DNA from 2 places in the Microbacterium sp. K2 genome. Region 2 is predicted to be linked to the other one. Evidence: riboswitches for the same ligand, from Rfam matches in the RefSeq annotation. Region 2 holds a riboswitch; the other holds the start of a gene.
What was found. A riboswitch is a leader RNA that binds a small molecule or an ion and turns the genes downstream of it on or off. The one in region 2 is predicted to bind thiamine pyrophosphate.
Positions count from the first base shown of each region.

Region 1: another riboswitch for thiamine pyrophosphate. It lies ahead of ACLKOY_RS13025 (ECF transporter S component); the one in region 2 lies ahead of thiM (hydroxyethylthiazole kinase).

Region 1 is NZ_JBLWII010000001.1:2,664,157-2,679,120, reverse strand. It holds gene ACLKOY_RS13040 (TerC family protein) at 90-1,172, opposite strand; gene ACLKOY_RS13035 (energy-coupling factor transporter transmembrane component T family protein) at 1,390-2,187, opposite strand; gene ACLKOY_RS13030 (ABC transporter ATP-binding protein) at 2,184-3,653, opposite strand; gene ACLKOY_RS13025 (ECF transporter S component) at 3,650-4,306, opposite strand; TPP riboswitch at 4,300-4,409, opposite strand; gene ACLKOY_RS13020 (D-alanyl-D-alanine carboxypeptidase) at 4,492-6,153, shown strand; gene ACLKOY_RS13015 (ABC transporter ATP-binding protein) at 6,342-8,585, opposite strand; gene ACLKOY_RS13010 (ABC transporter ATP-binding protein) at 8,582-10,309, opposite strand; gene ACLKOY_RS13005 (enoyl-CoA hydratase/isomerase family protein) at 10,510-11,571, opposite strand; gene ACLKOY_RS13000 (ATP-binding cassette domain-containing protein) at 11,693-13,636, shown strand; gene ACLKOY_RS12995 (hypothetical protein) at 13,714-14,163, opposite strand; gene ACLKOY_RS12990 (DUF222 domain-containing protein) at 14,309-14,964, shown strand, end outside.
Region 2 is NZ_JBLWII010000007.1:236,363-251,326, reverse strand. It holds gene argH (argininosuccinate lyase) at 1-95, opposite strand, end outside; gene argF (ornithine carbamoyltransferase) at 95-1,024, opposite strand; gene ACLKOY_RS17765 (acetylornithine transaminase) at 1,021-2,232, opposite strand; gene argB (acetylglutamate kinase) at 2,229-3,146, opposite strand; gene argJ (bifunctional glutamate N-acetyltransferase/amino-acid acetyltransferase ArgJ) at 3,143-4,300, opposite strand; gene argC (N-acetyl-gamma-glutamyl-phosphate reductase) at 4,297-5,349, opposite strand; gene ACLKOY_RS17745 (bifunctional hydroxymethylpyrimidine kinase/phosphomethylpyrimidine kinase) at 5,594-7,744, opposite strand; gene thiM (hydroxyethylthiazole kinase) at 7,741-8,589, opposite strand; TPP riboswitch at 8,580-8,673, opposite strand; gene ACLKOY_RS17735 (NAD-dependent epimerase/dehydratase family protein) at 8,695-9,660, opposite strand; gene ACLKOY_RS17730 (DUF402 domain-containing protein) at 9,724-10,440, opposite strand; gene pheT (phenylalanine--tRNA ligase subunit beta) at 10,556-13,060, opposite strand; gene pheS (phenylalanine--tRNA ligase subunit alpha) at 13,060-14,100, opposite strand; gene ACLKOY_RS17715 (hypothetical protein) at 14,152-14,814, opposite strand; gene ACLKOY_RS17710 (amino acid ABC transporter permease) at 14,825-14,964, opposite strand, start outside.

The sequences.
Region 1 (14,964 bases), on a different contig from region 2:
GGTCACCTCGAGCGGTGCGGGGGTGCCCGAGGTCATTCGGGCACCGGGTCTGTCAGGGTCTGCGGACGCGTCTGAGCGGCGCGACTGGTTCACGAGTGTTCCTTCTGTGTGTCGGTGGTGAGGGATGCAGAGGTGGAGCTGGCGGAAGCGGCGGCGGCTGCATCGTCGTCCGCGACCGGCGAGGATGCCGCGTCGAGCGCATCGCGCTTGTCGTCGCGTCGCGTCTTCATGAGGCTCGCGATGGTGGCGACGGCGATGGTCGCGCCGATGAAGACCAGAGAGAACCAGATCGGGATCTCGGGCACCCAGAGCAGCGGCTCGCCGCCGTTGATGAACGGCAGCTCGTTGACGTGCAGGGCGTGCATGACGAGCTTGACGCCGATGAAGGCGAGGATGACCGCGAGACCCTGGGCGAGGTAGACCAGGCGCTGCAGCAGACCGCCGATGAGGAAGTACAGCTGACGCAGACCCATGAGGGCGAACGCGTTGGCCGTGAAGACGATGTACGCCTCTTCGGTCAGACCGTAGATCGCGGGGATCGAGTCGACCGCGAAGATCAGGTCGACGAAGCCGATCGCGATGATCACGAGGAACATCGGGGTGAAGAAGCGCTTGCCGTCGCGCTTCACCGTGAGGCGGTCGCCGTTGTACTCGTCGCTCACCGGCAGGATGCGGCGCACGAAGCGCATGAAGCGGCCGTTGGCCGGGTCGGAATCACCGTGCGCGAACGCCTGTCGGTAGGCGAGGAACAGCAGCAGGGCGCCGAAGAGGTAGAAGATCCACGAGAAGTTCTCGATCAGCGTGGCACCGAGGGCGATGAAGCCACCGCGCATGATGAGCGCGATCACGATGCCGATCATCAGCACCTTCTGCTGATAGATCCGCGGCACGGCGAAGCCGGTCATCACGATCAGGAAGACGAAGAGGTTGTCGATCGAGAGCGCCTTCTCGGTGAGGTACCCGGCGAAGTACTCTCCGCCGTAGGTCCAGCCGGACACGGTGCCGATGCCGACGCCGAACAGCAGCGCGAGGCCGATGTAGAAAGCCGACCAGCGCGCGGACTCGCCGATGGTGGGCTCATGCGGCTTTCGCACATGGGCGAAGAACTCGTACACGAAGAAGGCGATCGTGACGGCGATCGTGATGATCCACACGAGAGGCGTGATGTTCAAGGAGGTCTCCAAAAGACGAGGCGTGACGATGTCGACGCCAAGGTCTTCTCCATTCTCGCGGACGAGAACCGGGGACCCGGGATGCAGGGACATCCGTAATGACGAGCCGCCCGTGGTGGAGTACTCCCCTTGGGTTCACTAGATGCTAGCGAATACATCGGCATCTCAGCTATGAGAAAGCTGAATGGGCACTGTGGGTCGGCCGCTTCCCGCCGCCTCAGGCGGTCGGACCGAGGATGAAGTTCCAGGCCCCCGTCAGCACGGCCACCGTGATCGCGACCACCGGGATCACCGCCGCGACGACCACGAGCGCCGTGTCGCGTCGGTCCCACCTCGACTCCCGCGCCCACGAGCGTCGGCCGGTGCCGCCGAAACCGCGAGCCTCCATGGCGGTGGCCAGCGAGGATCCGCGCCGGATGGCCAGCACGAACAGCGCGAAGGCCATGCCGAACGCTCGGCGCACGCGTCCCTCGTCGGCGACTCCGCGGGCTCTTCGCGCGAGTGACAGTGCACGCCAGTCGTCGGCGAGCAGGCCCAGCATCCGCATCCCGGCGAGCGCACCGACAACGAACCGCGCCGGCAGCCTGACCCGCTGTGCCAGGTCGTCGGCGAGGTCGGTGGGATCGACCGTGACGAAGAGCACCACGGCGGGCAGTCCGATCGCGAGGACCCGCACGGCGGTCGCGGCGGCGAGGGTGAGCGAACCGTCGCTGACGCGCATGACCAGCCACTCGAAGTGCACCGTGCCGCTGGTCGCGCCGTAGAGCGCGATGGTGACTGCGCTCAACGGTGCAGCGATCCACAGCACGGCGGTGCGGGTCCAGAACTCCTTGGCCCGGAGTCCTGCGAGAAGGAGCAGCGGGATCTCGAGCAGCAGGGCGACGGATGCCGAGACGACGTCGATCGTCAGCACCAGGGGCAGCGCGATCAACAGTGCGGCGGCGAGCTTCGCCAGGGCTGAGCGGGGGGCGATCGGCCCCGTTCTTTCGACGCGGGCGGTCAGCGGATCGATCATCGGTCGACCTCGCCGACCTCGAGGCGCCGCGCGTGCAGGGCCTCCAGCACGGCCTCGTCGTGGCTGATCGCCACGATCGCCGTGCCCTCATCGCGCAGGCGTGCGATCAGGCCGACGAGCTCGGCCCAGGTCGTGGCATCCTGCCCGAAGGTGGGCTCGTCGAGCACCAGCATCCGCGGCCGTGTGGCGAGTGCCGCCGCGACAGTGAGCCGCCGCTTCTCCCCTCCCGACAGCGTGTACGGGTTGGCGCCGGCCAGCGAGGTGAGGCGCAGCCGTTCGAGCAGATCGTCGACGCGGGCGGCGATCTCGGCGTCGGAGAGCTTGAGCGCCCGCGGTCCGACCGACAGCTCGTCGCGCACGGTCTTGGCGAGCAGCTGGTGCTCGGGTGTCTGCATGACCGATGCGATGCGGGTGAGCAGGGCGCGAGACGACCAGCGGATGGGGTCGGCGTTCTCTCCCGCGGCGAGCGCAGGCAGAGCCGAGACCCGGCCGCCCTCGGCCGGGATGAGTCCCGCGAGCGTGAGTCCGAGCGTCGATTTGCCCGCGCCGTTCGCGCCGGTCACGCCGAGCACCTCGCCGGCGCGCACGTCGACGTCGAACGGACCGGCGACCGCGAGCCCGCGCCTCCGGGCGACCGTGAGGCCGCGCGCTGCGAGCAGGGTCTCTCCCGGCGGGCGCGCAGGCGCGGGTGGCACGGCCGGCGGGTGTCCGGGAACCCACACGCCGGATGCCGCGAGCTCGGCCCCTCGCGCACCGAGGACCTCGTCCGGGCTGCCATCGGCGAGCACGACCGTGCCCTCCGGTTCGGCGCCGAGCACGATCACTCGGGTGACGAGCGGCAGCCAGACGTCGATGCGATGCTCGATCACCACGAGGGTGGCACCCGTGGCGTCGAGGGCGGCGGCGACGGCATCCCGCACGTCCCGCACTCCCTCGGGGTCGAGATTCGCCGTCGGCTCGTCGAGCAGGATGGCGCCGGGGCGCATCGCCAGCACGCCGGCGAGTGCGAGACGCTGCTTCTGACCGCCCGACAGCGCCGCCGTCGACCGATCGAGTGCGACGTCGAGCTCGACCGCATCCAGCGCCGCCCGCACCCGCTCCCAGATCTCGTCGCGGGGGACGCCGAGGTTCTCGCAGCCGAAGGCGACGTCGTCGCCGACCCTGGCGAGGATCGTCTGGGTGTCCGGGTCCTGCAGAACCATGCCGACCCGACCGCGTGCCTCGGTGGGCGGAACGCCGTCGACGAGCAGCCCGCCGTGCGTCTCGCCCTCGTCGGCGCCTCCCAGCACCCCACCGAATCCCTGCAGCAGGGTCGACTTGCCGGAGCCCGAGGCACCCAGCAGCAGCACCCGCTCGCCGGGTTCGATGCGCAGGGCGATGTCGCGCACCGCCCAACGCAGTCGCGTCGCGTACCGCCACCCCCAGCCGCGGGCTTCGAGGGTGGCGGGCGTCAGGGGCGAGCTCACACGCGTGCGGTGACCTCGCGGCCGGCGGCGAACCGGCTGAGGGCGCCCGTGGCTGCGAGTCCTCGGGCGATCAACCACGCGCCGAGTCCGGCGATGACGGCACCCGAGATGGTCGTCGACACGATGTACACAGTGGTGAAGAGCGTGTCCGCACCGGCGTACCAGAGGATGCGGTCGTTGATGCCGCACGCGAGTCCCGCTCCGGCACCCGCCAGCATCGCGACGGGCAGACGCCAGACTCCGTAGAGGAACACGAGGAAGATGAGCTCAGCTCCGAGTCCCTGTACGAGGCCCGAGACGATGGTGAGCGGACCCCACGCGTTGCCGACGAGGGCCGAGATGATCGCGGCGACCAGCTCGGTGTAGAGCGCGGCACCCGGCTTGCGGATGATGAGGCCGCCGAGCACACCGGCGATCAGCCAGGGGCCGGCGAGCAGGCCCTGCACGCCGGGGAGCAGGGGGGTCAGGATGCTGCTCGGCACCTCGTAGCCGACGTTCCAGAGCAGGAAGATCAGCGCGCAGGCGACCGCGATGACGCTGGCGACGACGATGTCGACGACCCGCCAGCGCCAGAGCTCGGGGCGACCGAGGCCCTTCGAGGCGCGCGAGACGGATGCGGATTCCGTGGTGGATCCGGACGTGGATGTACTCATCAGTGACTCCTCCCTGCGCTGGCATTACCCAGATCAGGTTCGACGGTCGAAGCGCGATTCGCTCCCTCTCAGCCCGGCTCGCCGGACTCCCGTGGTTGTTCTGACGATCTTACCCAGTGCCGACACTCGCGTCTGCTCCTGTTGCAGCGACACGGAACTCTGCGGGAGTTCGGTACCGTGAGGAGGTGACCGCTCCTGATTCCGCCGAGGCCACCGCCTCCGCCGTTCCTGCGGGCGACGCGTCGACGCCCGATGCGTCAGCGCCTGCGGGTCCGACGGCTGATGCGTCGGTGCCTGAGACGTCAGCGCCTGCCGGTTCCGCGGCTGATGCGTCGGGGCCTGCCGGTTCCGCGGCGGCGCTGCCTGAGGCAGACGTCTCAGCGGCCGTCGCGACGGATGCGGCGCCCGAATCGGATGCGGATGACGAGGCCGCTGCGATCTTCGCTCCTGACACGACTCCCGACACGGCTCCCGAGGCCCAGTGGGCCGAGGGCACGAGCGGTGGGACGCCGCTGACGTGGGTCGACGCGGTCGAAGTCGCTCGACACCCGGCGACCGAGGCGCTCGATGACACCCCTCCCGCGGCGAGCGGCGGCGCACTTCTGACCGGAGCGCACCTGCGCCCGGCGATCACCCGCCCCGGCGTGCTGGTCCCGCTCGGCGTTCTCGTCGGATTGCTCGGCACCTATGTCGGGTCGGCCATGCTGTGGCCGCTGCACGAGGTTGCGCCGACCGTGCAGGCGGTCGAGCTGACGACGATCGCCGCGCCCGCAGCCGCCATCACCTGGCCCGCCCAGGGAAGCGCAGCCGTGGGAATCGGCGGCATCGGCACGATGTCGTCGTCGCTCGATGCCGCGGCGATCGCGAGTGTCACGAAGGTCGTCTCGAGCTTGATGGTGCTCGATCGGATGCCCCTCGCCGTGGGCGAGCAGGGCCCGGAGTTCTCGTTCACCCGGGCAGACAACCTGGCGTACTGGGACTACCGCCGCTCCGACCAGTCGGCACTCGACGTGCCCGTGGGCGGCACGCTCACCGAGTTCCAGCTCCTGCAGGGAACGCTGCTCGGTTCGGCGAACAACTACATCGATCGTCTCTCCCAGGAGATCTGGGGGTCCCCGTCGGCGTTCACTGCCGCGGCGGAGGTGTGGCTGCGCGACCGCGGCCTCGACGACATCACGATCGTGACCCCGTCGGGGTTCGACGATCGCAACAGGGCCACGCCCGAGTCACTGGTCGCGTTGGCCGAGCTGGCGATGCAGAACCCGGTGTTCGCCGGCATCGTCGGCACCCCGTCTGTCGATCTTCCGGGCGCGGGCACCGTGGTGAATACGAACGGGATGCTGGCGGATCCCGGCGTGGTCGGCGTCAAGACCGGCACTCTCGGCGACAGCTGGAACCTGCTGACCGCGAAGGTCATCACGCTCGACGACACGACGGTGCACCTCTACGCGTCCGTACTCGGCCAGGCCGATGATGCACAGCGCCTCACCGAGACCCGTTCGCTGTTCGCTCAGGTCGAGACGGCGCTCGAGCAGCTGCCTCCCGCTGTCGCGGCCGGCACCGTCGTCGGCACGGTGACGACTCCGTGGGGCGCGACCACCGATGTGGTGACGGATGCCGATGCCGACATCGTGCTCTGGAACGGCGCGACGGCCGAGGCTTCGACGGACTTCTCCCTCGGCGACAACCGCGAGTCGGGCGACGAGGTCGGCACGATGACGAGCGCCGGACCCTTGAACACCGTGACGACGTCGCTGTCGCTCGCAGACGACGTCGATGCACCGAGCCCGTGGTGGCGCCTGACCCATCCGCTCGAACTGCTCGGCATCACGGCAGCGCAGCGCTGAGATCGAGGCGCAGGCCCAGGCCCAGGCCCAGGCCCAGGCTCAGGCTCAGGCTCAGGCTCAGGCTCAGGCTCAGGCTCAGGCTCAGGCGACAGCAGAATGCCCCGCCCCCGGGATGAACGGGAGGCGGGGCATCGTGCTGAGCAGGCCGCGTGCTGACCAGGCCGCGTGCGGATCGGTCCTCGTGCGAATCAGACCTTGTGGCCCCCGTCGTCTGAACGCTCGACGACGGACTGTGCCGCGGCTGCTTCGGCGGCGGGAACCTGCGCACCCACCGAGACCCCGACCTGTGCTGCCGCAGCCGCTTCTTCGGCGTCGCCGCTCACGACGACAGGGGTCGAGCCCGTGAGCGCGTCCTCTGCGTCGATGTCGGTGGCCGCCTGCTCGAACTGCGACTGGTAGAGACGCCAGTATGCGCCCTGGGCGGTGATGAGCTCGTCGTGCGTGCCCTTCTCTACGATGTCGCCGTGCTCCATCACGAGGATGAGGTCAGCATCGCGGATGGTCGACAGACGGTGAGCGATCACGAACGACGTGCGTCCCTGTCGCAGCGCCGCCATCGCGTGCTGCAGCAGCACCTCGGTGCGGGTGTCGACCGCCGACGTCGCCTCGTCGAGGATCAGGATCGACGGCTGAGCGACGAACGCTCGCGCGATCGTGATCAGCTGACGTTCACCCGCCGAGACATTCGACGCGTCCTCGTCGAGCACCGTGTCGTAGCCCTCGGGGAGGGAGCGCACGAAGCGATCGACATACGTCGCCTTTGCCGCCTCGAGAACCTCGTCGTCGGTCGCGGTGGAGCGTCCGTATCGGATGTTCTCGCGGATGCTGCCGGCGAACAGCCACGGGTCCTGCAGCACCATGCCGGTGCGTGAGCGCAGCTGCTCGCGCGTGACCTCGGAGATGTCCTGACCGTCGAGCAGGATCCGCCCGCCGTTCAGTTCGTAGAACCGCATGATGAGGTTGACCAGCGTCGTCTTGCCGGCTCCGGTCGGACCGACGATCGCGACCGTCTGACCGGGCTCGACCCGGAACGAGAGGTCGGTGATGAGCGGGCGCTCGGGTGTGTACGAGAACGCGACGTTCTCGAACTCCACGACGCCCTTGCCGTCGGCGAGCTTCGGAGCATCGACAGCGTCGGCCTCCTGCTCTTCGGTGTCGAGCAGCTCGAACACCCGCTCGGCGGACGCCGTTCCTGACTGCACGACCGCGGCCATGCCACCGAGCTCCGAGAGCGGCTGCGTGAACTGCTGCGAGTACTGGATGAATGCCTGCACGTCACCGAGACGCAGCTGCCCGCTCGCGACCATGAGGCCGCCGAGCACAGCGATGCCCACGTAGGTGAGGCTGCCGACGAAGGTCATCGCCGGCATGATGATGCCGGAGAGGAACTGCGCCTTGAAGCTGGCCTGGAACAGCTCCTCGTTCTCGTCCTTGAACTTCTCGAGCGCATCCTGCTCGCGACCGAATACCTTGACCAGCGCGTGGCCGGAGAAAGCCTCTTCGACGCGGGCGTTCAGACGACCGACCTTGCGCCACTGGGTGCCGAAGGCCTTCTGCGACCGAGGGCCGATGACACCGAAGATCACGCCCATCAGCGGGAGTGCGACCAGCGCGACGAGCGCGAGCTGCCACGAGATCGAGAACATCAGCACGAGCACACCCACGACCGTGAGCACGGCCGTGATCGCACCCGACAGCGACTGCTGCATCGTCTGCGTGATGTTGTCGATGTCGTTGGTCACACGCGAGATCAGGTCGCCGCGCTGCACCTTGTCGAAGTACGACAGCGGCAGCCGGTTGATCTTCGCCTCGACCGCTTCGCGCAGGCGCCACATGGTGCGGACCATGATGACGTTGATCACGTAGCCCTGGAGCCAGCTGAGGAAGGCGGCCGTGACATAGATCGCCAGCACCGCGATGATGATCCACCGCAGCGCGTCGAAGTCGACGCCGTCACCGACCCGGAAGCTGCCGAGTGCCGCGACCTGGTTGGCGAAGTCGTCTCGTCCGTCCTGCCGCAGCCCCGCGACCACATCCTCCTGTGAGGTGCCCGCGGGGAAACCGGGGAAGTCTCCGTTCGCCTGAGCGAGCTGCACCGAGATGAAGCCCTTGTAGATGAGGTTCGTGGCCTCGCCGAGCACCTTGGGCGCGGCGACCGTGAGCACGACGCCGACGGCACCGGCGATCGACACGAGGATGAACCACACGGCCGACGGCTTGAGCAGCCCGATCATCCGACTGAAGCTCTTGCCGAAGTTGTCGGCCTTGCCCGGTGCGACGCTGTCCCAGCCGCCGCCGTCCTGGCGCGCCTTCTCGGCGAGCTCGGCTTCGTACTTCTCTTCCTCGGTCATCTCGGGCTCGACCGCAGTGGTCGCGGCCGAGGCCTTGGCCGCGCGACCACGGCGGGTCTTGGAGGTGTTCTGCTCGCTCATGCGTCCACCCCCAGCTGCGATTCGACGATCTCTCGGTAGGTGGTGCTCGTCTCGAGGAGCTCCTCGTGCGTGCCGACGCCGACCATGGTGCCCCCTTCGAGCACGACGATGCGATTCGCATCGGTGATGGACGAGACGCGCTGCGCGACCACGATCTTGGTCACGTGCGGCAGCTCACGCCAGAGGGCTTGCCTCAACCGGGCGTCGGTGGTGAGGTCGAGAGCCGAGAACGAGTCGTCGAACACCAGGATCTGCGGCTGACGCACGATCGCTCGGGCGATCGCCAGACGCTGACGCTGTCCGCCCGACACGTTCGTGCCGCCCTGGGTGATGCGCGATTCGAGGCCCTGCGGCATCTCCTCGACGAAGTCACGACCCTGCGCGATCTCGAGGGCGTGCCAGAGCTCTTCGTCGGTCGCGTCCTCCCGGCCGTAGCGGAGGTTCGACGCCACCGTGCCGGTGAAGAGGAACGGACGCTGCGGGACCAGACCGATCGTCGCCCACAGCGACTCGACGTCCGCCTCACGGACATCTGCGCCGCCGACGAAGACCGCCCCGCCCGAGACATCGAAGAGCCGCGGGATCAGCGACACGAGTGTCGTCTTGCCGGCACCCGTCGAACCCACGATCGCGACGGTCTCGCCGGGCTCGGCCGCGAAGCTGATGCCCTTGAGCACCGGAGAGTCGGCCCCGGGGTAGGTGAACTCGACATCGTCGAAGGCGACCGAACCGGGGGTCGGGAAGTCGGTGACGCCGTTCGCCGGGCGTTCCATGCTCGACTGCGTCTCGAGGACCTCGCCGATGCGCTCGGCCGAGACCGCGGCGCGCGGGATCATGATCGCCATGAAGCTGGCCATGATGACGCCGCCCATGATCTGGCCGATGTACTGCATGAACGCGAAGATCGTGCCGACCTGCACCGTGCCGCTGTTGACCTCGATGCCGCCGAACCACACGACCGCAACGATCGTGACGTTGAGGATCAGCATGAACAGCGGGAACAGCAGGACGAACAGCGAGCCGACCTTGCGGCCGACCACCATGATGTCGGTGTTGGCACCGCGGAAGCGCTCTTCTTCGATGCTCTCTCGCACGAAGGCTCGCACCACGCGCACGCCGGTGAGCTGCTCGCGCAGCACGCGGTTCACGGTGTCGAGTTTGCCCTGATAGCTGCGGAACAGGGGAACCATGCGGCTGACGACGAGCCCGGCGACGATAAGCAGCAGCGGCACGGACACCGCGATGAGCCAGCTCAGACCGATGTTCGTCTGCACGGCGAAGATGATGCCGCCGATCGCGAGCAGCGGCGCGGTGACGAGCATGGTGGCGCCCATCATCGCGAGCATCTGCACCTGCTGCACGTCGTTCGTGTTGCGAGTGATGAGTGAACCGGCACCGAACTGCGACACCTCGCGCTCGGAGAATCCGCTCACCTTGCCGAAGACGTCGGCGCGGATGTCGCGCCCCGCACCCATCGACGCACGGGCGGCGAAGTAGGTCGCGATGACCGAGGCGATGATCTGCCCCAGCGAGACGGCGAGCATGAACAGTCCGGTGCGCCAGATGTAGGCGGTGTCCGACTGGGCGACGCCCTTGTTGATGATGTCTTCGTTCAGGCGCGGGAGGTAGAGGGTGGCGAGCGCGCTGGCGAACTGGAACACCAGGACGGCCGCGAGCAGCCACTTATAGCGGGCGAGATAGCGGAGGAGGATTTTTCCCAGCACAGGCGGACTTTCTAGGAAGGATGAGTCGGCGGATCTCCCGACGGGCGGACGCAGGCCGAGGATCGCGCACAAGCAAGAGTGGCATGAACTTCGGACATTCGTATCCCCCGATGGGTGGACCTTCGCTGACAGCGAACCATTTCACGCGCGGCCAGCGGTTTATGCACCGCGGCGAACAACCACGGATATACCGAAATGTCTCAGAAGAGCGAGCGTTCGGGCACGAAATGCCGAGCCTCGGCACCGGCATCCGACGGGAGTTCGGCGATCGTCGCCGGGTTCCACTTCGGGTTGCGGTCCTTGTCGATGAGCTGGGCGCGGATGCCCTCGACGAGATCGGGATGCCGCATCACGAACCACATCACGCGGCGGTACTCGCCCTCGAGCGCGGCTCGCAGGTTCGGGAGTCGACGCGCCTCCCTGACGGCGTCGAGCGTGACCGCCAGTCCGGTCGGGGCCAGGCTCTCGAGCAGGTCCGCGGTCGTCGCGGCATCCGCAGCCTCCTCCGCACGCAGTCGCGACACGATCTCCGCGGTCGTGTCGGCCGAGAACGCGCGGTCGATCCAGTCGCGTGAGGCCGGCAGCGCAGACGGCTCCGGAGTCTCGTCGAACAGCAGCACGATCTCGGCCGGCCCGGTCGGGTCGGCACGATAGGCGAGCGCCTCGCGCAGTGCATCGAGTCGATCGGACGGCACGAAGTGGTCGGCGAAACCGAGCAGCACGGCATCCGCTCCGTTCATCGTCGAGCCGGTGAGTCCGAAGTACTCGCCGAACCGGCCGGGCGTGCGCCCCAGCAGCCACGTGCCGCCGACGTCGGGGGTGAATCCGATGCGCGTCTCGGGCATCGCCAGCTTCGAACGCTCGGTGACGATGCGGATGGCCGCGTGACCCGAGAGGCCGACGCCGCCGCCCATCGTGATGCCGTCGGCGATGGCGACGATGGGTTTCGGGTACTCGGCGATCATCGCGTTCAGCGCGTACTCGGCGCGGAAGAACTCGGTGGTCTCCTCCGTGCGTCCTGCCACGATCTGCCCATGCAGTCCGCGAACGTCTCCCCCGGCGCACATGCCACGCTCGCCCGCGCCGTCGATGACGACGATCTGCACATCGGTGTCGTGACGCCAGTCCTCGAGCGCCTGCGTCAGCAGCTGGATCATCCCGGGGTCGAGCGCGTTGATCGCTTCCGGCCGGTTCAGTGTCAGCCGGCCGAGGGCTCCTTCGGTGCGGACGAGGACCCGGGGAGCTGCGCTGGATTCGGTCACGGGTGCCAGGCTACCCGGTGGACTGACCCTTGCATCCGGCGGCGTTTGTAGGGTAAATGCACGATCCTGCGGCTTTTCCGGCAGGATAGACAGAACTGCCCACTGCAACGAGAGGTCGCAGATGCCCGACGGACAGGTGCTCGAGTTCACGCACGTCACGAAGCGCTTCAACGACGTGACGGCGGTGTCCGACTTCTCCGCGAGAGTCGAGCCCGGTGTCGTGACCGCTTTCCTCGGCCCGAACGGCGCCGGAAAGACCACCACCCTGCGCATCCTCCTGGGGCAGGTGCGCGCCACGAGCGGCACCGCCACGATCGGTGGAACCGCGCATTCAGAGCTGCGCCACCCGCTGCGCACGATCGGCTCCGTCCTGGAGGAGACCGCGTACCGCCCCCGCCGCTCGGCCTCACGCCAGTTGACGATCGCGGCCAAGGCCAACGGCATCCCGCTCTCGCGCGTCGACGAGGTCCTCTCGCTGGTCGGTCTCGAGCACGAAGCCGAAGGTCGCATCGGCAGCTTCTCGCTCGGAATGCGTCAGCGGCTGAGCGTGGCGCACGCGCTGCTGGGCGATCCCGGCGCTCTGGTCTTCGACGAACCGGCCAACGGCCTCGACCCGGAGGGCATCCGCTGGATCCGCCTCCTCCTGCGCCGCCTCGCAGACGAGGGCCGCACGGTTCTCGTCTCCTCTCACGTGCTGAGCGAGATCGAGCAGGTCGCAGACCACGTGCTCGTGCTCTCGAAGGGTCAGCTCGTGCTCTCGAGCGGCATCGAGAAGCTCGCCGACCCGTCGGCAGGATCCGTCGTGGTCGACGCGGTGGATCGTGCCGCGCTGAAGTCGGCGCTCTCAGCGGCCGGCCTCGAGGTCGAGGTGCTCCGCTCGGGTCTCACGGTTCGCGGCAGCAACGCGGGTGCGGTCGGCGCCATCGCGGCATCGGCGGGCATCGCCCTCGCCACTCTCGTGCAGCGCGGCCCGACCCTCGAAGACGTCTTCATCGAACTCGTCCGCGGCGGCAGGCTCGCACCGCAGGCCATCACCGCCGCGCCGGTCGTCGAGGCCGAAACGCCGGTCGCCGAGCCCGCAACGCCGGTCGAGGGGGACGAGACGCCGGTCGCGGAGGCCGAATCGCCGGTCATCGGGGGTGCGGCGGCATCCGAATCCTCGACCGCCGATTCCGCCGAGACGCGCTCCGACGCCGCCGACTCCGAGACCTCCCCGGCTGAGGATGTCTCCGAGTCCGACGCAGCCGCGCCTGACTCCTCCGACTCCGATGCAGCCGCGCCTGACTCCTCCGACTCCGATGCAGCCGCGTCAGACGCCGCCCGCGCGGCAGCCGATGCGGCTGATGCCGAGGCCGACGACGCGGCGGATGCTGCAGATGCCGCTCGTGATATCGAGTACGCCGCGGCGGAGCTCCGCTACGCAGCGGACGCCTCGGATGCCAACGACGCAGAGGATGCGGCCGACGTCGCCTCCGAGGCAGCCCATGCGGGCGACGAAGACGCCCCCGGCGATGCGGACTCGACTGGCGGATCGACCGACGCGGAGACGTCTGCCGACCCTGAGGCGGAGAGCACCCGACCGTCGTTCGACGACATCCTGTTCGGCACGGCACCGGCCGACGGTGCCGACGCTCCTGTCGCCGCGGACGCCGATGCTCACATCGCTGACGACGTTGCCGACGCTCCTGCTGCCGAGGACTCCGACACGGCCGCGAACGAGGACGGCGACGACGGGCACTCCGGAGTCGAGTTCTTCGCCGAGGTGCAGGAGTCCGACGAGTCGGAGGAGGCTTCCCCTCGCGAGGACGACCCTCGCTCGGCGGCCGTCACCTCGATGCTCGCCGCCGCCGCGCGCGCGTACTACGAGGACGAACCCAAGGACTATCCGCTCGGAGAGGCCGACGCATCAGCGGAGGCTGAGACAGGCGCGGAGGCGGAGACGGACGCGGATGCCGCTCCGGAAGCGGACCACGGCCACGACGGTGAGCAGCACGAGGGCGAGCACCACGAGAGCCACGAAGGTGAGCAGCACGAGCACCACGAGGGCGAACACGACCGTCCCTGAGATCAGCTGAGCGGGCCTCGATGCGAACGCCCTCCGTGCCGTAAGGCTGCGGAGGGCGTTCGCTCGTTCAGGGTCTCTCAGGCGGGTCGCGGGCGGATCACCGGACGGCGACTCCCCTTCGACACCGGCGTCGGCGACGTCGCCACGATCTCCTCGACGTCCGCCGGCTCATCCGAGACGTCGAGTCGGAGCGCCTGGGTCAACGCGAGGCCGTGACTCGTCGTGAGTATCAGCCGTCGGTACTGCGCGTCACCCGAAAGATCGATGACCACGCTGGGACGCCGGCGGCGGATGAGGACGAAATCGACGCTGCCCGCGGCCTTCCACGTTCCTGCGGCGAGCACGCCGGGGATGTGCGTTCCGGGATTCGGCACGCCACGCAACCAGGTCCACGCGTCGTCGATCAACTGGACCTTGGTGATGGTGTCGCGCACGAGCCGCACATTGTCACGGTGGAAGCTCGCGGCACGCTCGATCGGCGAGAGCACGATCTCGAGTTGCGTCTGGTCCAGCAGCAACGTCACCATGCGTCCAGTCTGCCAGCGGCACCCTTCCAGATGTCTGTGTCTTGTTCACAGGAAGGCAACGATCCGTTGTCGGTTCCCACGATTCCACCCCTCTTCTATTCCAATGTTCTGCTCGACATTCGAACAAATCTACTAGAGTCGAAGCATGATATCCGCCACCGATCCCGACCTCGAGCAGCGCGCTGAGCTGCTCAACTTGTGGGTCGAGAAGCGGAGACAGATCGCTGCCCTCGAGGCCGAGGCGTCTGAACTCCTGGCCGAGCGGATGCGTCTGAGCCAGTCGGACTCCGACGAGAGCCCGTTCCATCGCGATGCCATCCACCGATCGATGATCGCGGAGTACTCCGCGGCAGGCCGCATGACCCAGGGCAGCATCGAGTACGCCTTCACCGATGCCTGCTTCCTCGACGCCAGCCACCCCGGCGTGCGTTCTGCTTTCAGAATCGGCAGCATCACGGCCGCCCATGTCCGCGAGATCGTGCGCGCCGCAGGGGTGGTCCGCGAAGCCGTCAACAATGGGCGAGCGGATGCCGACGTGCTGCCCCTGTACGACACGGTCGCCGTCATCGTGGCGGAGCGCGAGACTCCCGCCCGCACACGAGTGCACCTACGAGAGCTGGCCGCCACGCTGGCAGGATCCACTGTCACCGAGCGTCATGCGCGCTCGAAGTCTGAGCGCACCGTCACCGTGCGCCCGGCAGGCGACGGCCTCGCCGTGCTGACGGTCGTGCTGCCCGAGCATCTCGCGACGGCGATCCTCGACCGCCTCACCCGACTGGCGCACGCCGTGATCAGTGGACG
Region 2 (14,964 bases):
CGGCTCAACTCGACCAGCTCGGGAGACGGTCCGCTCGCGAAGCGGGCACCCCATAGCGCACCCTCGTTCGTGCCTTCGTTCTTCGCGTCGACCATCATGCGTCCTTCTTGTCGAGCAGCCAGACGAGCAGGGCCTTCTGTGCGTGGAGGCGGTTCTCCGCCTCGTCCCACACGACGCTCTGCGGTCCGTCGATGACTTCGGAGTCGACCTCGTAGCCTCGGTCTGCGGGAAGGCAGTGGATGAAGATGGCCTCCGAGTCGGCGATCTCCATCGTCTCGGGCGTCACCTTGTAGCCACCGAGATCGCGGATGCGTGCGAGCTTCTCCTCTTCCTTGCCCATCGACACCCAGGTGTCGGTGACCACGACGTCGGCCCCGGCCGCTGCCTCGACCGCATCGGTGAACAGGGTGATCGAGCCGCCGGTCTCCGCGGCGCGGCGGTCGGCCGCCTCGACGACGTCCGCACGCGGCGCGTAGTCGGCAGGCGAGGCGATGCGCACATGCATTCCCGCGGTGACGCCGGCGAGCGCATACGAGTGGGCCATGTTGCTCTGCCCGTCGCCCAAGAACGTCAGCGTGAGCCCCTTCAGCTCTCCCTTGTGCTCGCGGATCGTGAGCAGGTCGGCGAGCAGCTGGCACGGGTGGAAATCGTCGGAGAGCGCGTTGACGACCGGCACGGTCGTGCCGGCGGCCATCTCCTCGAGCCCCGCCTGCGCGTACGTGCGCCAGACGATCGCCGCGACCTGACGCTCGAGCACCCGAGCGGTGTCGGACGGGGTCTCCTTGCCGCCCAGCTGACTGCTGGCGGTCGAGATGATCAACGGCGAACCGCCGAGGTCGGCGATGCCGACGGCGAACGAGACGCGGGTGCGAGTGGAGGACTTGTCGAAGATCACCGCGACCGTCTGGGGGCCCTCGAGGGCCTTGTTCGCCCAGCGGTCCTTCTTCAGCTCGATGGCGAGATCGAGGATCTCCGCCTGCTCAGCGGGGGTCAGATCGTCGTCACGCAGCAGGTGGCGGGTCATGCGAGGGCCTTTCCGGATTCGGCGAGGGATGTCTGGACGTCGGAGAGCGACGCGGCGAAGAGCTCGCGGAACTCGGCGAGTTCGGCGTCTCCGATCGTGAGGGCGGGCGCGATGCGCACGGTCTCGGGGTTGGCGGCGTTCACGATGAGACCGCGCTCCTGTGCAGCCGCGACCACCTCATTCGCGACGGGGGCGCCCAGAGCCACCCCGATCAGGAGCCCGCGGCCACGCACTCCCGTGACGAGAGGCGAGTCGATGTCGGCGATGATCTCGCGGATCTCTTCGCCACGGCGCGCGGCGTTGTCGACGAGGCCTGCGCTCTCGATCTCGGTGAGCACCGCGTCGGCGACGGCCGTCGCCAGCGGGTTGCCGCCGAACGTGGAGCCGTGCGAGCCGGGCGTGAAGAGCGAGCTCGCCGCACCATAGGTGACGAGAGCGCCGATCGGGAAGCCGCCGCCGATGCCCTTCGCAAGCGTGATGGCGTCAGGCGTGATGCCTTCGTGGCTGAAGCCGAACCAGGCCCCCGTGCGCCCCGCGCCGGTCTGGATCTCGTCGACGATGAGCAGCGCCCCGTGCTTCAGGGTGAGCGACCGAGCCGCCTGGAGATACCCCTCAGGAAGCTCGACGACGCCGGCCTCGCCCTGGATCGGCTCGACGATCACGGCGGCGACACGGTCGTCGATCGCGGCCTCGAGTGCCTCGATCGTCGCCGGGATGTGCTCGACTCCGCCGGGCATCGGCTCGAAGGGCGCACGCATCGCCGCTTTCGCCGTGAGCGCGAGGGATCCCATGGTGCGGCCGTGGAATCCGTTCTCGAGTGCGATGATCCGCGGCTTCTCCGTTCCGCCGTGCAGGCGGGCGAGTTTGAATGCGGCCTCGTTCGCCTCGGCGCCGGAATTCGAGAAGAACACACGCCCGTCGATCCCGGCACCGGCCAGGCGCTTCAACCGTGCGGCGAGCGCGAGCTGCGACGGGGTCGCGAAGTAGTTCGACACATGCGCGAGGGTCGCGGCCTGCGTCGACACGGCGTCGACGAACACCGGATGCGCGTGCCCGAGCGAGGTCACCGCGATGCCGGCGAGGAAGTCGAGGTGGCGCTTGCCCTCGGAGTCCCAGAGGTACGACCCCTCCCCACGGGTGAGCATCGCCAGTCGGGGGCCTGCGTTGAGGACCAGATCGCTCGCTGCGTCATCCTGCCAGTTGCTCATGCCTTCACTCCTGCACTACCCATGACCACTTCTGTTCCGATTCCCTTGCTGGTGAAGAGTTCGACGAGCACCGAGTGCGGCACGCGTCCGTCGATGATGGCGGCGGCGTCGACGCCGCCCTCGATCGCGTCCAGGCAGGCCTTCATCTTCGGGATCATGCCCGACTCGAGGGTCGGCAGCATCTCGATGAGAGCGTCCGACGTGAGGTGCGACACGAGAGAGTCGCGGTTGGGCCAGTCGGCGTACAGTCCGGGGACATCCGTGAGGATGACGAGCTTGCGAGCCTTGAGAGCCACTGCGAGCGCGGCCGCCGCGGCATCCGCGTTCACGTTCAGCGACTGACCCGGGTGATCGAGGTCGGGGGCGATGCTCGAGACCACGGGAACGCGACCGGCCGCGAGGTGATCGAGCACCGGCGTCGGGTCGACCTCCACCACATCGCCGACACGGCCGAGGTCGATCTCCTCGCCGTCGATCACGACACCCCGACGACGCCCGCCGAACAGCCCCGCATCTTCACCGCTGAGCCCGGTGGCGATCGGGCCGTGCGAATTGATCTTCGACACGAGCTGCGGGTTCACCTGGCCGGTGAGCACCATGCGCACCACGCTGATCGCTTCGGTGTTGGTGACCCGGTAGCCGCCTTTGAACTCGCTCGGGATCTCGAGGCGCTGCAGCATGTCTGAAATCTGCGGCCCGCCGCCGTGCACGACCACCGGCAGCACACCGACGTACCTCAGATACGCGATGTCCTGCGCGAAGGCCTCCTGCAGCTCGTCTGAGACCATCGCGTTGCCGCCGTACTTGACGACGACGATCTGGTCGCGGAACTTCTTCAGCCACGGGAGCGACTCGATGAGCGTCGCGGCCTTGACGGCGGCGACGTCAGGCGTGGTGTCCTGGATGTCGGTCATGAGGCGTAGGCGCTGTTCTCGTGCACGTAGTCGTGGGTCAGATCGTTGGTGAGGATCGTCGCAGTGGCTTCGCCGACCTTGAGGTCGATCACGAGGTGCGTGGCGCGAGGGGTGAGGTCGACCTCTTCCCGCGGGCGGTCGGGGCCGCCCTCGCTGCACACCCGGACGCCGTTCATCCAGACGTCGACGTCGTACGGGTCGAACTGCGCATTGGTCGTGCCGATCGCGGCGAGCACCCGGCCCCAGTTGGGGTCGTTGCCGAAGATCGCGGCCTTGAAGAGGTTGTTGCGCGCGACGGAGCGGCCGACCTCGACGGCCTCGCCCTCGGTCGCGGCGTGCCGCACCTCGATGGTGATGTCGTGGCTCGCACCTTCGGCGTCGCCCTGCAGCTTGACCGCGAGCTCCTGGCACAGCTCTGCGAGCGCCGCCGAGAAGTCCTTGAGGTCGGGAGTCACCTCGGAGGCGCCGTTGGCGAGCAGGGTCACCTGGTCATTGGTCGACATGCAGCCGTCGGAGTCGAGGCGGTCGAAGGTCGTACCGGTCGCGAACCGCAGCGCGGCATCCGCCTCGAGAGGCTCGAGCACGGCATCCGTCGTGATGACCACGAGCATCGTCGCGAGGCCGGGAGCGAGCATGCCCGCACCCTTGGCCATGCCCCCGATGGTCCAGCCGTCGCGGCTGACGACCGCGGTCTTCGAGACGCTGTCCGTGGTCATGATGGCCTCGGCCGCGACCTGGCCACCGTCGGTCGACAGCTCGGCGATCGCCTGTTCGGTGCCCGAGAGCACTTTGCCGCGGAAGACCTCGTCGCCGACCCCGATGAGGCCGGTCGAGCAGACGAGCACATCGCCGGCGCTGACACCGAGCAGCTCGGCCGCCTTCTCGGCGGTCTGGTGGGTCGTCTGGAATCCGAAGCTGCCGGTGAAGCAGTTCGCTCCGCCGGAGTTCAGCACGACGGCTTCCACGACACGGTCGGCCACCGCCTGCTGCGACCAGATGATCGGGTTGGCCTTGGCGCGGTTGCTCGTGAACACGGCTGCACCGACCTTGCGGGGGCCTCGGTTGACGACGACGGCGACATCGGGCTTGCCGGTCGACTTGAGACCGGCGGCGACTCCGGCCGCCTCGAATCCTGCGGGGGCGGTGACGCTCACGGCGCGACTCCGTTCACTGAGAGGGCGCGGGACTCTGGCAGTCCCAGCGCGAGGTTCATGGATTGGATGGCAGCGCCTGCGGTGCCCTTGACGAGATTGTCGACCGCGGTGACCACCGTCACCCGGTTCGCCGCGCGGTCGATCGCAAGTCCGATCAGCGCGGTGTTGGCGCCGAGCACGTCGGCGGTGCGGGGGAAGTGGCCTTCGGGCAGCAGCTGCGCGAAGGTCTCGTCTCCGTACGCGTCCTCCCACGCGGCCCGGATCTCGGCATCGCTGACATCGCCGACGATCGGCGCGGTCGATGTCGCGAGGATGCCCCGCGACATCGGCACGATCACCGGGGTGAACGAGATGCGGATGCCGTCGGGCGCCGCTCCGGATGCCGCGGCGAGCGCCTGACGGATCTCGGGGATGTGCCGGTGGGTGCCGCCGACCGCATACGGGTTGGCGGTGCCGAGGATCTCACTGCCGAGCAGATTGGTCTTGAGGCTCTTGCCCGCACCCGATGGGCCGACGGCCAGCACCGAGACGATGTCCCCCGCGTCGATCACCCCCGCGGCGACGCCGGGAGCGAGGCTCAGACTCACGGTCGAGGCGTTGCACCCGGGGGCGGCGATCCGCTTCGCGTCTCGCAGCGTCTCGCGCTGCTTGATCCCGCCGACGAGCAACTCGGGGACGCCGTAGGCCCAGGGCTCGTGGAAGTCGCCGCCGTAGAACGCGTCCCAGGAGTCGCGCGAGGTCAGCCGATGATCGGCCCCCGCATCGATCACGAGCGGAGTGTCGCCGAGCGCATCCGTGTACTGACCGGATTGGCCGTGCGGCAGAGCGAGGAACACGATGTCGTGCCCGGCGAGCGTTTCGGGCGTGGTCTCCTGCAGCGTGAGGTGTGCGAGTGACCGCAGGTGCGGTTGATGCTGCACGAGCGGCTGACCGGCGTTCGAGTGCGCCGTCACGGTGCGGATCTCGATGTCGGGGTGAGACGCGAGAAGGCGCAGGATCTCGCCGCCCGCATAGCCGGATGCGCCGGAGACGGCGACGGAGTACGTCATTCTTCTACCTTAACGGTCGGACCCCTCGTCGAACGCGGGGTGCAGTGTCGGGAACCGGGGCGGCGACACCGGCACTCGACCGCCGTGCGTACGCAGGCAGAAGCGCAGGGTCGCCTAGAGTCGGCGGCCGCTGCGGCGTCGGCGCACGGCGATGACGCTCGGAGCGAGCGTCAGAGGAGCGGTGGCGGCCGAAGGCATGCCGCGACGATAGCGCGCTCGTCGCGGCATGCGCAAATCCGGTCCGTCATGCAGAGATCACGGTGCCGAACGGCGCGGCGAAGAAGGCGAGCTCGTGTGCGCTCGACGTCTCGAATGCCCGGAGCATCCGCGCATGAACAGCGGAGGATGCCGCTGCCGCTGTCGCCGCGACATAGGCGATCGCCTGATCGGTCGCCGCCTCGAACGCGGGGTCGGCGTAGGTGGCGAGCCATGAGGCGTACGGATGCCGCGGGTCACGGGCGAACTGGCCGAACTCCCCCGCATGCAGACGTCGACCGAGATCGGTGTAGAGCCAGAAGCACGGCAGCACGGCCGCGATCAGCTCGGCGTAGTCGCCGCCGAAGGCGACGGATCGCAGATGGTCGAGGTAGGCGACCGTCGCCGGCGCGGGTACGGCCGCGAAGGTGCCGGCATCCACCCCCGCACCGGGCGTCAGCCAGGATGCGTGCAGTTCGAGCTCGCCGACGATCGCACCGTCGGCCGAATGCGCCCAGAACGCCTGCTCGTGTGGCGTGGGAGCGAGCCGAGAGGCCTCGGCGAGCACGCGGGAGTAGTCGCGGAGGTACAGCGCATCCTGCGCGAGGTAGAACAGGAACGGCTCCCGCTCGAGGGTTCCGTCGGCGAGTCCCCGGATGAAGGGCAGGCCGTCGATCCCCGACCGCACGCCAGCCGTGCGCTGCCACCACTCTGCGCGGATCTGCTCCGGCGTCGTGCTCGTCTCGACTCCACCGCGCTGCCAGAGACCTGCGAAGTGGTTGATCGGTCCGTGACCTCGGCCGACGTGCAGGCTCTCGCTCTCCCGCAGCGCCTCGCGCAGCCACGACCGTGTCGAGTCGACGGCCTCGATGGGCGTCTCGCCGCGGCCGAGACGGGTGGCCAGCGCGGAAGACAGCGAGCAGCCGGTGCCGTGCGTGTTCGCGGTGCGGATGCGCGACCCCGGGTACTCCTCCCGCACTCCTCGAGCGACGTCGACGAGCCCGTCCGGCACCTCGTCGCCCTCGAGGTGTCCGCCCTTGACGAGCACCGCGGCGTCGATGCGCGACGACAGCTCCTCTGCCGCAGCGAGTGCGTCGTCCCATCCCGAGATCGAGCGTCCTGCCAGCACCGCGAGTTCTCCGAGGTTGGGCGTCACGACGTGCGCGCGTCCGAGCAGCGAGCGCAGCGCGATCTCGGCATCCTGATCGAGCAGCCTGTCGCCGCTGGTGGCGACCATGACCGGGTCGAGCACGACGATCGGCGGGCGGGCGGTGTCGAGCCAGTCCGCCACGGTGCGGATGACGTCGGCGTTCGCGAGCATCCCGATCTTCACCGCGTCGATGATGATGTCGTCCGAGATCGCGTCGAGCTGCTCCCGGAGGAATGTCGCCGGTGGCACGTGCACTCCGCGCACCCCGACGGTGTTCTGGGCGGTGAGGGCCGTGAGCACGGCCATGCCGTACCCGCCGTTGGCGGCGATCGACTTGAGATCCGCCTGGATCCCTGCACCGCCCGAGGGATCACTGCCTGCGATGCTGAGCACCCGCGGCGTGCCGGATGCCCGCCAGCGGCGCACGAAGTCGGCCGCGGCGCGGGCCGGATCCTCCGCCGCGCAGAGCGCTGACACGACGGCGAGTCCTGCGGCACCCGCATCGCGAAGCGACTCGGTGTCATCGATGCCGACGCCACCGATCGCGACGCACGGGAGGGTCGTGGTCTCGGCGAGGGCACGGAAGCCCTCGACACCGAGGGCCGGCGGGTGGTCGGGCTTGGTATGGGTGGGGCGGATCACTCCGACGCCCAGGTAGTCGACCGTGCCGAGCGGCAGCGCACGCACAGCATCGAAGTGCTCGGGGCTGTTCGCGGTCAGGCCGATGATCGCGTCAGGGCCCAGCATCGCGCGCGCCCGCAGCACCGAGGCGTCTCCCTGTCCGAGATGCACCCCGTCGACCCTTGCGCCCCGCTCATGCGCCGCGAGAGCAGCATCGAGGCGGTCGTTCACCACGAGCAGTGCTCGTCCGTCGATCACCTGCGAGAGCTCGACGAGCTGAGCGACGATCTCGGCATCCGCCGCGGTCTTGTCGCGCAGCTGCACGATCCGCACTCCTCCGTCGACGGCCTGCCGCACGGTCTCCACGATGCCCCGATCACCGCAGAGTCCGGGATCCGTCACGAGATACAGCGAGAGATCCGCGATCACAGCGTGCGCTCCTCGACCCGTGCGGCCGCAGCGACCTGCTCGGATGTGACGGCGGCGAGCGCATCGAGCAGCGCGACCGCGAAGCTCCCCGGCCCTGCCGCACGGGCCGCGGCGTGCTCGGCGACGACCGTGTAGATCAGACTCGCCGAGGCCACTGCGGTGAGCGGATCGGTGCGCGACTCGCGCGCCGATCCGAGGAAGGCCGCCATCACGGCGCCCAGCGCGCACCCGCCGCCGGTGACCCGGGTGAGCATCTCGTGTCCGTTGGCGATGCGCACCACGCGCACGCCGTCGGTGATGAGGTCGACCGGACCCGAGACCGCGACGACAGAACCGTGCCGCGTGGCGAGCGCCAGCGCCGCATCCTCAGCGGCATCCGTGCTGTCGGTCGCATCGACGCCTCGTCCGCCCGCACTGAGCCCCGCCAGGGCGAGGATCTCAGACGCGTTGCCCCGTATGGCGGTGGGGCGCGACGCGGCCAGCTCGTGAGCCAGCGCAGTGCGCACGGGTAGAGCTCCGATCGCGACGGGGTCGAGGACCCACGGGGTCCCCGCCGTCGCCGCACCGGCGACGGCCTCGAGACTCGCGGCCCGCTGCTCTGGCGTGGGCGTGCCGAGGTTGATCAGCAGTCCGGATGCCACCCCCGCGAAGAGGCCGGACTCGCCGACGATGTCGACCATCGCCGGGGCCGCGCCGAGGGCGAGCAGCACGTTGGCGGTGAATCCCGTGACGACGCTGTTCGTGATGCAGTGGGTCAGTGGCGGTTTCTCGCGGAGCACGGACAGCAGCTCGGTGGCCGAGGCCGCAAGGGTCGATTCGGATTGTGGACGCAGACGATCGCTCAATGCGACATCCCTTCGCTAGTACGAACTAGATCAGGTTCGACGGGTCTGTTCTCAGCCGCGGAAGCGGCACCCCGTGTCACTGATCGCAGTCTAGCGAGGCCGCCGTCAGCCGAGCAGCTGCAGCAGCGCGAGTTCCTCGGCCCGTGTCAGACCGGCCCTCCGCTCGCGATCGACGCCGCGCACTCGCTCATCTTCGACCACGGCAGCTATCGTCTCGTCGAGCGGGCGCAGCTCGCCCCCGGCCGCCCGGTACCGCGCGTTCGACCTCGTCATGAAACCCGTCATCTCGCTCGGCAGCCACAGGGGCAGCGATCGCTCCCCCGCCCAGTACTCCACGTCATTCGCGACGAGCAGGTCATCCGCCGCCGTCACCGTGTCTCCACGGTGTCCGGAGTGTCTGCGCACGGCGTCGAGGACCTCGCTCAGCGGGTGCCGGTCGCCGATCGTGTTGATCACGCCGGTCGCCGTCGTCGTGGCGATGAACTCCGAGAGATCGTCGACATCGATGACCTGTGCGACCCGCCCCTCGGCGGGAGGGAGCAGCACGGCGCCGTCTTCGGCACGCAGGAACGCGGCGGCCCAGTATCCGAAGCGATCGCTCGGGTCGCCCTCGCCGACGATCAGGCCAGGACGCACGATCAACGTGCGCTCTCCGAGGGTGCGAACCGCATTCTCGGCGGCGACCTTCTGCGCCCCGTACTCGTACTCGTCTCCCGGGTCGGCGGGCTGATGCAGCGGAGCGGACTCGTCCGCCCCGACCGTCTCGTCGTCGGAGTACGCCGAGACCGACGACACGTACGTCCACCGCGCGGCTCTCTCACCGAGCGCCTCGACCGCCGCCGCGACGTGCGCCGCGTTCGACGAGACGTCGATCACGTGGTCCCAGTCGCGACCGCGGACGGCGTCGTACGCGTCAGCGCCGTCGCGATCGGCCAGGACCAGGCTCGCGCCGTCCGGTGACGGCCGCCCACCTCGCGCGAGGCACATCACTGTCGCCCCGTTCACGAGCAGGCGTCTGGCGATGCGGCCGGAGAGCCAGCCGGTTCCGCCGAGGATGAGAACGTCGGTCATGCACCCATGCCACCATCTTCGCCGCGCAAGGGGAAGTGTCATCCGCTCACGGCGGATGCCGGTTCACCGGGTGCGGAGGTCGGACAGCCCCGCCAGCTCGGGCACGGACCAGGAAGGATCAGGCCGCCAGTCTCGCCATTCCTCGGCGAACGGCCAGTCTCCGTCGCGGTAAGAGGCGATCGCCGCGTCCGCGTGCCGCTCGATCTGCGCCGCCTGCTCGGATGTGAGGCGGCCCTGCTCGACGGCTGCGATGAGCTCGTCCTCATCCTTCAGATGCACTCGACCGTCCGGCTCGATCTCGACGTCGAGAATGTGGTCCGACGAGTACGTGTCACGGTCGGTGCGCAGGTGGGCGTTCTCGAGGTTCACGTACCAGCCGGCGAACTGCCAGTCAGAACCGTCGGCCTCGCTCCAGAAGAGCCAGACCGACCATGCAGCACCCGCAGGGGCGATGCGGAGGATGCCGTTGCCCCACCACTCCTCGACGATCCGCGACCGCGGTTCGAGCCATCGCCGCTCGAGCGGAACCGTCCGGACCCGTTCGCCGGCGGGAGTGCCCTGCCCCTCCTGCAGCGTGCCCGGAGCGAGCCAGGCGACGAGGCCGCGCTCGTCGTCGCGGACCACTCGCATGGGTGTGATCGTCGAAGCGTCTCCGGGCTGCCAGCCCGGCTTCCGGTAATGCCAGGAGATCTGATCACCCGGTGCGAGGAACGGAGCCTCGCCCATCGGTCGGACGCCTTCGGGAACCGCCGCAGGCGTGCTGTGGGGAAGGATGCTCATCACGACACGGTACCCCCCGGTCTCGTCGGGCTCAGGTCGGCTCGGCGGTGTCGAGCGCATCCAGCTCGAACGCGGACTGCATCCCATCGTGGGATGCAGTCCGCGCCGTGTTGTGTCAGTCGCGCAGCGTCGCGCCGAAGCGCGCGGCGGCGACAGCGACGCCAGCGAGCTTCGCCTCGGTCGCCTCTGCCGCGGTGAGCGTGCGATCGTCCGCGCGGAACCGCAGCGCGAAGGTCAGACTCTTCTCGCCGTCGGCGACTCCGTCACCGCGATAGTCGTCGACGAGACGGATCGCCTCGAGAAGTGCACCCGCCCCCTCGGCCAGCGCGGACTTGACCTCGCCGGCGGGGAGGTCAGCGCCGAGCACCAGCGAGACGTCCTGCGTGGCGGCGGGGAACGTCGACAGCGAGGCGGCGACAGCTCGGCCGCCCCCGAGCGCAAGGATCTGATCCAGATCGAGTTCGAGCACGGTCGCGCGACCCGGCAGGTCTGCGCCCGCTGCGACGTCGGGGTGGAGTTCTCCGACATAGCCGACCTCGACGCCATTGACCGACAGTACGCCGGTGCGCCCCGGGTGCAGCGCCGCGCGCTGACCCTGTGCCACCTCGATGTCGACCCCGGCAGCTGCGGCGATGACGCGAGCCGCGTCCAGGGCCTCCGACAGACCCGCCGCTTCGGCCGCACGGCCGGGCTGACGTGCCACGACATTTCCGGTGAACAGTGCCGCGACGTGACGGTGCTGCGGCGGGATCGACGCGTTCAGCGCTGCGAGGGTCTCGTCCGAAGGACGCACGCCGAGCGGCGGAACCTCATCGGTGCCGTACTCGACACCCGGCTCGGGCAGGAACACGACCCCGGTCTCGAACAGAGCGAGATCCGTGAGGCCGCGCGAGATGTTGCGGTGCGCGGTCTGCAACAGGCCGGGAATGAGCGAGCGGCGCAGGAAGGGGGCCGAGCCGTCGAGCGGGTTCGCGAGTCGGATGCTGGGCAGATGCTCCCCCGACGCCGATCCGTGCAGATCATTGTCGACCTCGGTCGTGAAGGGGAACGACGGCGTCTCGACGAGACCGGCGGCAGCCAGCGCATCGGACACTCGACGACGACCCTGCTGATGCGGGGTGAGCCCACGGCCGGAGGGAGGCGTCGGCAGCACCGAGGGGATGCGGTCGAGCCCGTGGATGCGTGCGACCTCTTCGGCGAGAGACCACTTGTCGGTGAGGTCGGGGCGCCAGGTCGGCGGGATGACGGTCCAACCGGCATCCGCCTCTGTGACCTCGCCACCGATCGTCGTGAGGGCTCCCACGATCTCGTCATCGCTGTAGTCGACGCCGATGAGCCCCTGCACGAAGCCCTTCGGCAGATCGATGTCGGAGACGAAGACCTCGGCGAACAGGGCGCCGCCCTCTTCGGTGAGAGTGCCGCCGGCGAGTTCGACCATCAGATCAGCCGCGCGCCGCGCTGCGACGAACGGCACGAGCGGGTCGACTCCGCGCTCGAAGCGCTTGGACGCCTCGCTGGGGAGCTTGTGACGACGAGCGGTGCGGGCGATCGTGATCGGGTCGAACGTCGCCGCCTCGATGAGCACGTTCTTCGTGGCGTCGCTCATCTCGGTCGTGCCGCCGCCCATGACGCCGGCGAGGCCGATCGGGCCCGACTCGTCGGTGATGAGCAGATCCTCGACGTGGAGCTTGCGCTCCTGGCCGTCGAGCGTCGTCATCTTCTCACCGAGGGTCGCGCGGCGGACAGTGATGCCTCCGGCGAGCTTGTCGAGGTCATATCCGTGCAGCGGCTGGCCGAGCTCGAGCATCACGTAGTTGGTGATGTCGATCAGGATCCCCAGTGAGCGCATGCCTGCGAGGGAAAGCCGCGCGATCATCCACGGCGGGGTCGGACGCGCCGGATCGACATCACGGACGACCCGGGTGACGAACTCACTCGCCCCGACGCGCCCGCGGACCGGCGCGACGTCGTCGACGATCGCCGTGTGACCGGTGCCGGGCTGGAGCTCGGCGAAGTCACGATCCGCGGGGTCGCGGAACGTCGCTCCGGTGGCGTGCGAGTACTCGCGCGCGACACCTCGGAGCGAGAACGCGTAGCCGCGGTCGGGGGTGACGTTGATCTCGACAGCGACGTCGTCGAGTCCGAGCAGGCTGATCGCGTCGGTCCCGACGGGGGCGTCGATTCCGAGATCGGCGAGCACGAGGATGCCGTTGTGCTCGTCGCCCAGGCCCAGCTCACGCGCCGAGGCGATCATGCCGTCGGACACATGACCGTAGGTCTTGCGTGCGGCGATCGGGAACGGCCCGGGCAGCACGGCACCGGGCAGGGTCACGACGACCTTGTCTCCGGCGACGAAGTTGTGCGCTCCGCAGACGATCCCGCGGACGCCGCCGTTCGCCTCGCCGACGTCGACCTGGCACCAGTTGATCGTCTTGCCGTTGGACTGCGGCTCGGCTTCGAGGGACACGACCTGTCCGACCACGACGGGACCCGAGATCTCGAAGCGGTGGACGTCTTCCTCTTCGAAGCCGACGGTGACCATCGCCGCCAGAACGTCCTCGGGCGTCGCATCCGCTGCCAGATCGACGTACTCACGCAGCCACGAAAGCGGGACGCGCATCACACCACCATCCCGTACTGCTCGCTGAATCGGACATCGCCCTCTGCCATGTCACGCATGTCCTGCACATCGCTGCGGAACATGAGTCCTCGCTCGACACCCATACCGAAAGCGAAGCCGCTGTAGACATCGGGGTCGATTCCCGCGGCGCGGAGCACGTTGGGGTTGATCATTCCGCAGCCGCCCCACTCGATCCAGCGGGCGCCGCCCTTGAAGGTCGGGTGCCACAGGTCGAGCTCGGCCGACGGTTCGGTGAAGGGGAAGAAGTTCGTGCGGAAGCGCGTCTTAGCCTCCGGGCCGAAGAGCTGACGCGCGACGTGGTCGAGCGTGCCCTTGAGGTGGGCCATAGAGATGTCCTTGTCGACGACCAGGCCCTCGAACTGCGTGAACACCGGAAGATGCGTCGCGTCGAACTCGTCGGTGCGGTACACGCGACCGGGGCAGAGCACGTAGATCGGCACGTCGCGGTCGAGCATCGAGCGCACCTGCACGGGGCTCGTGTGCGTGCGCATCACGAGGTGACGCGACGGCGGGTCGACGTAGAAGGTGTCCTGCTCCTGGCGAGCGGGGTGATCGACGTCGAAGTTCAGGGCGTCGAAGTTGAACCACTCGTGCTCGAGCTCAGGCCCCTCCGCGATCTCCCAGCCCATGCCGACGAAGATGTCCGAGATCTGCTCGCTGAGGAGAGTCAGCGGATGCCGCGCGCCGACGCGCGTGCGCGAGGGGACGGCGGTGATGTCGACGCGCTCGGATTCGAGACGGGCTGCGACCTCGGCGGCGGCGAGCTCCTCCTCCTTGGCGGCGAGGGCCTTCGTGACCTGTCCGCGACCCTGGCCGACGAGCTTGCCGAAAGCCGCCTTGTTCTCAGGTGCTACCTGACGCATCGACGCGTTCAGGACGGCCAGCGGAGAACCGTCTGCGACATGAGCGGCTCTCGCCGCCTTCAGCTCGGTGGTATCGGCGGCAGCGTTGATCGCTTCGAGCGCGGCCGCGACGGCGGCTTCGACCGCTTCCGGGGTGATTTCGGGAGACTCAGACACGAGACACGAGTCTACCGGGGGTCGCGGACAGCTCCCTCACGGGACGGAAGCTCAGAGCGGGCCGAACATCGGCACCGCGATCTGAGGCCCCCAGGAGACACGATCGCGCTCGAGCGCCGCCGCGAGCCGCTGGTCTCGTTCGGCCTCGCGGCGCAGAGTGTGTCGTCCCCGACCGATGATCGCCGCCGGGATCACGAAGACCGAGATAAGCGGGATCACGAAGACCGAGATAAGCATGAGCGCGAGGCCGCCGTCGAGCACGAGGAGCGGCATCGGGTCGACGGAGGAGATGATCGCGGGGATCAGGAAGACGTTGATCGCCCCGAAGATGCTCGCAGCCGCGATGAGGCCCCCTCCGAGCGAACCGGCCCCGCGCGTCGCATACGACGTGCCGGGTTTCGGGACCCAGCCCCTCACCCCCGCGAGGAACAGGCCGGCGGCGACGGCGATGATGCCGCCGACGATCATCGTCGGCATGGATGCGGACGACGAGACACCGACCGCCAGCAGGACGAGTCCGATGATCACGGATGACGAGCCCAGTGCCAGGAACGATGCCCACATCCCCCGGCGCATCGCGCGCGCGTCGGCGATCTCACGCAGCCGAGACCGGGACTCCGCTCCGTGCAGGACAGCGAGCGCAGGATCCATCCACTCCGCGAGGGTGCGGCTGGAGGCAGGCGGATAGGCGGAGACTGGTTCGATCCGCGTCACGACAGGTGCCTCAGACCTTGCCCGGGTCTCCCCCGCCCGTGGGTCCGTCCAAGCCGCCGACACCGCCGCCACCGCCGAAGCCGCTGCCTCCGCGCTGCAGGGTGATGAGCTCGGTGTCGGTGCCGTCGCCGTGCTGGCGCGGATCCTCTG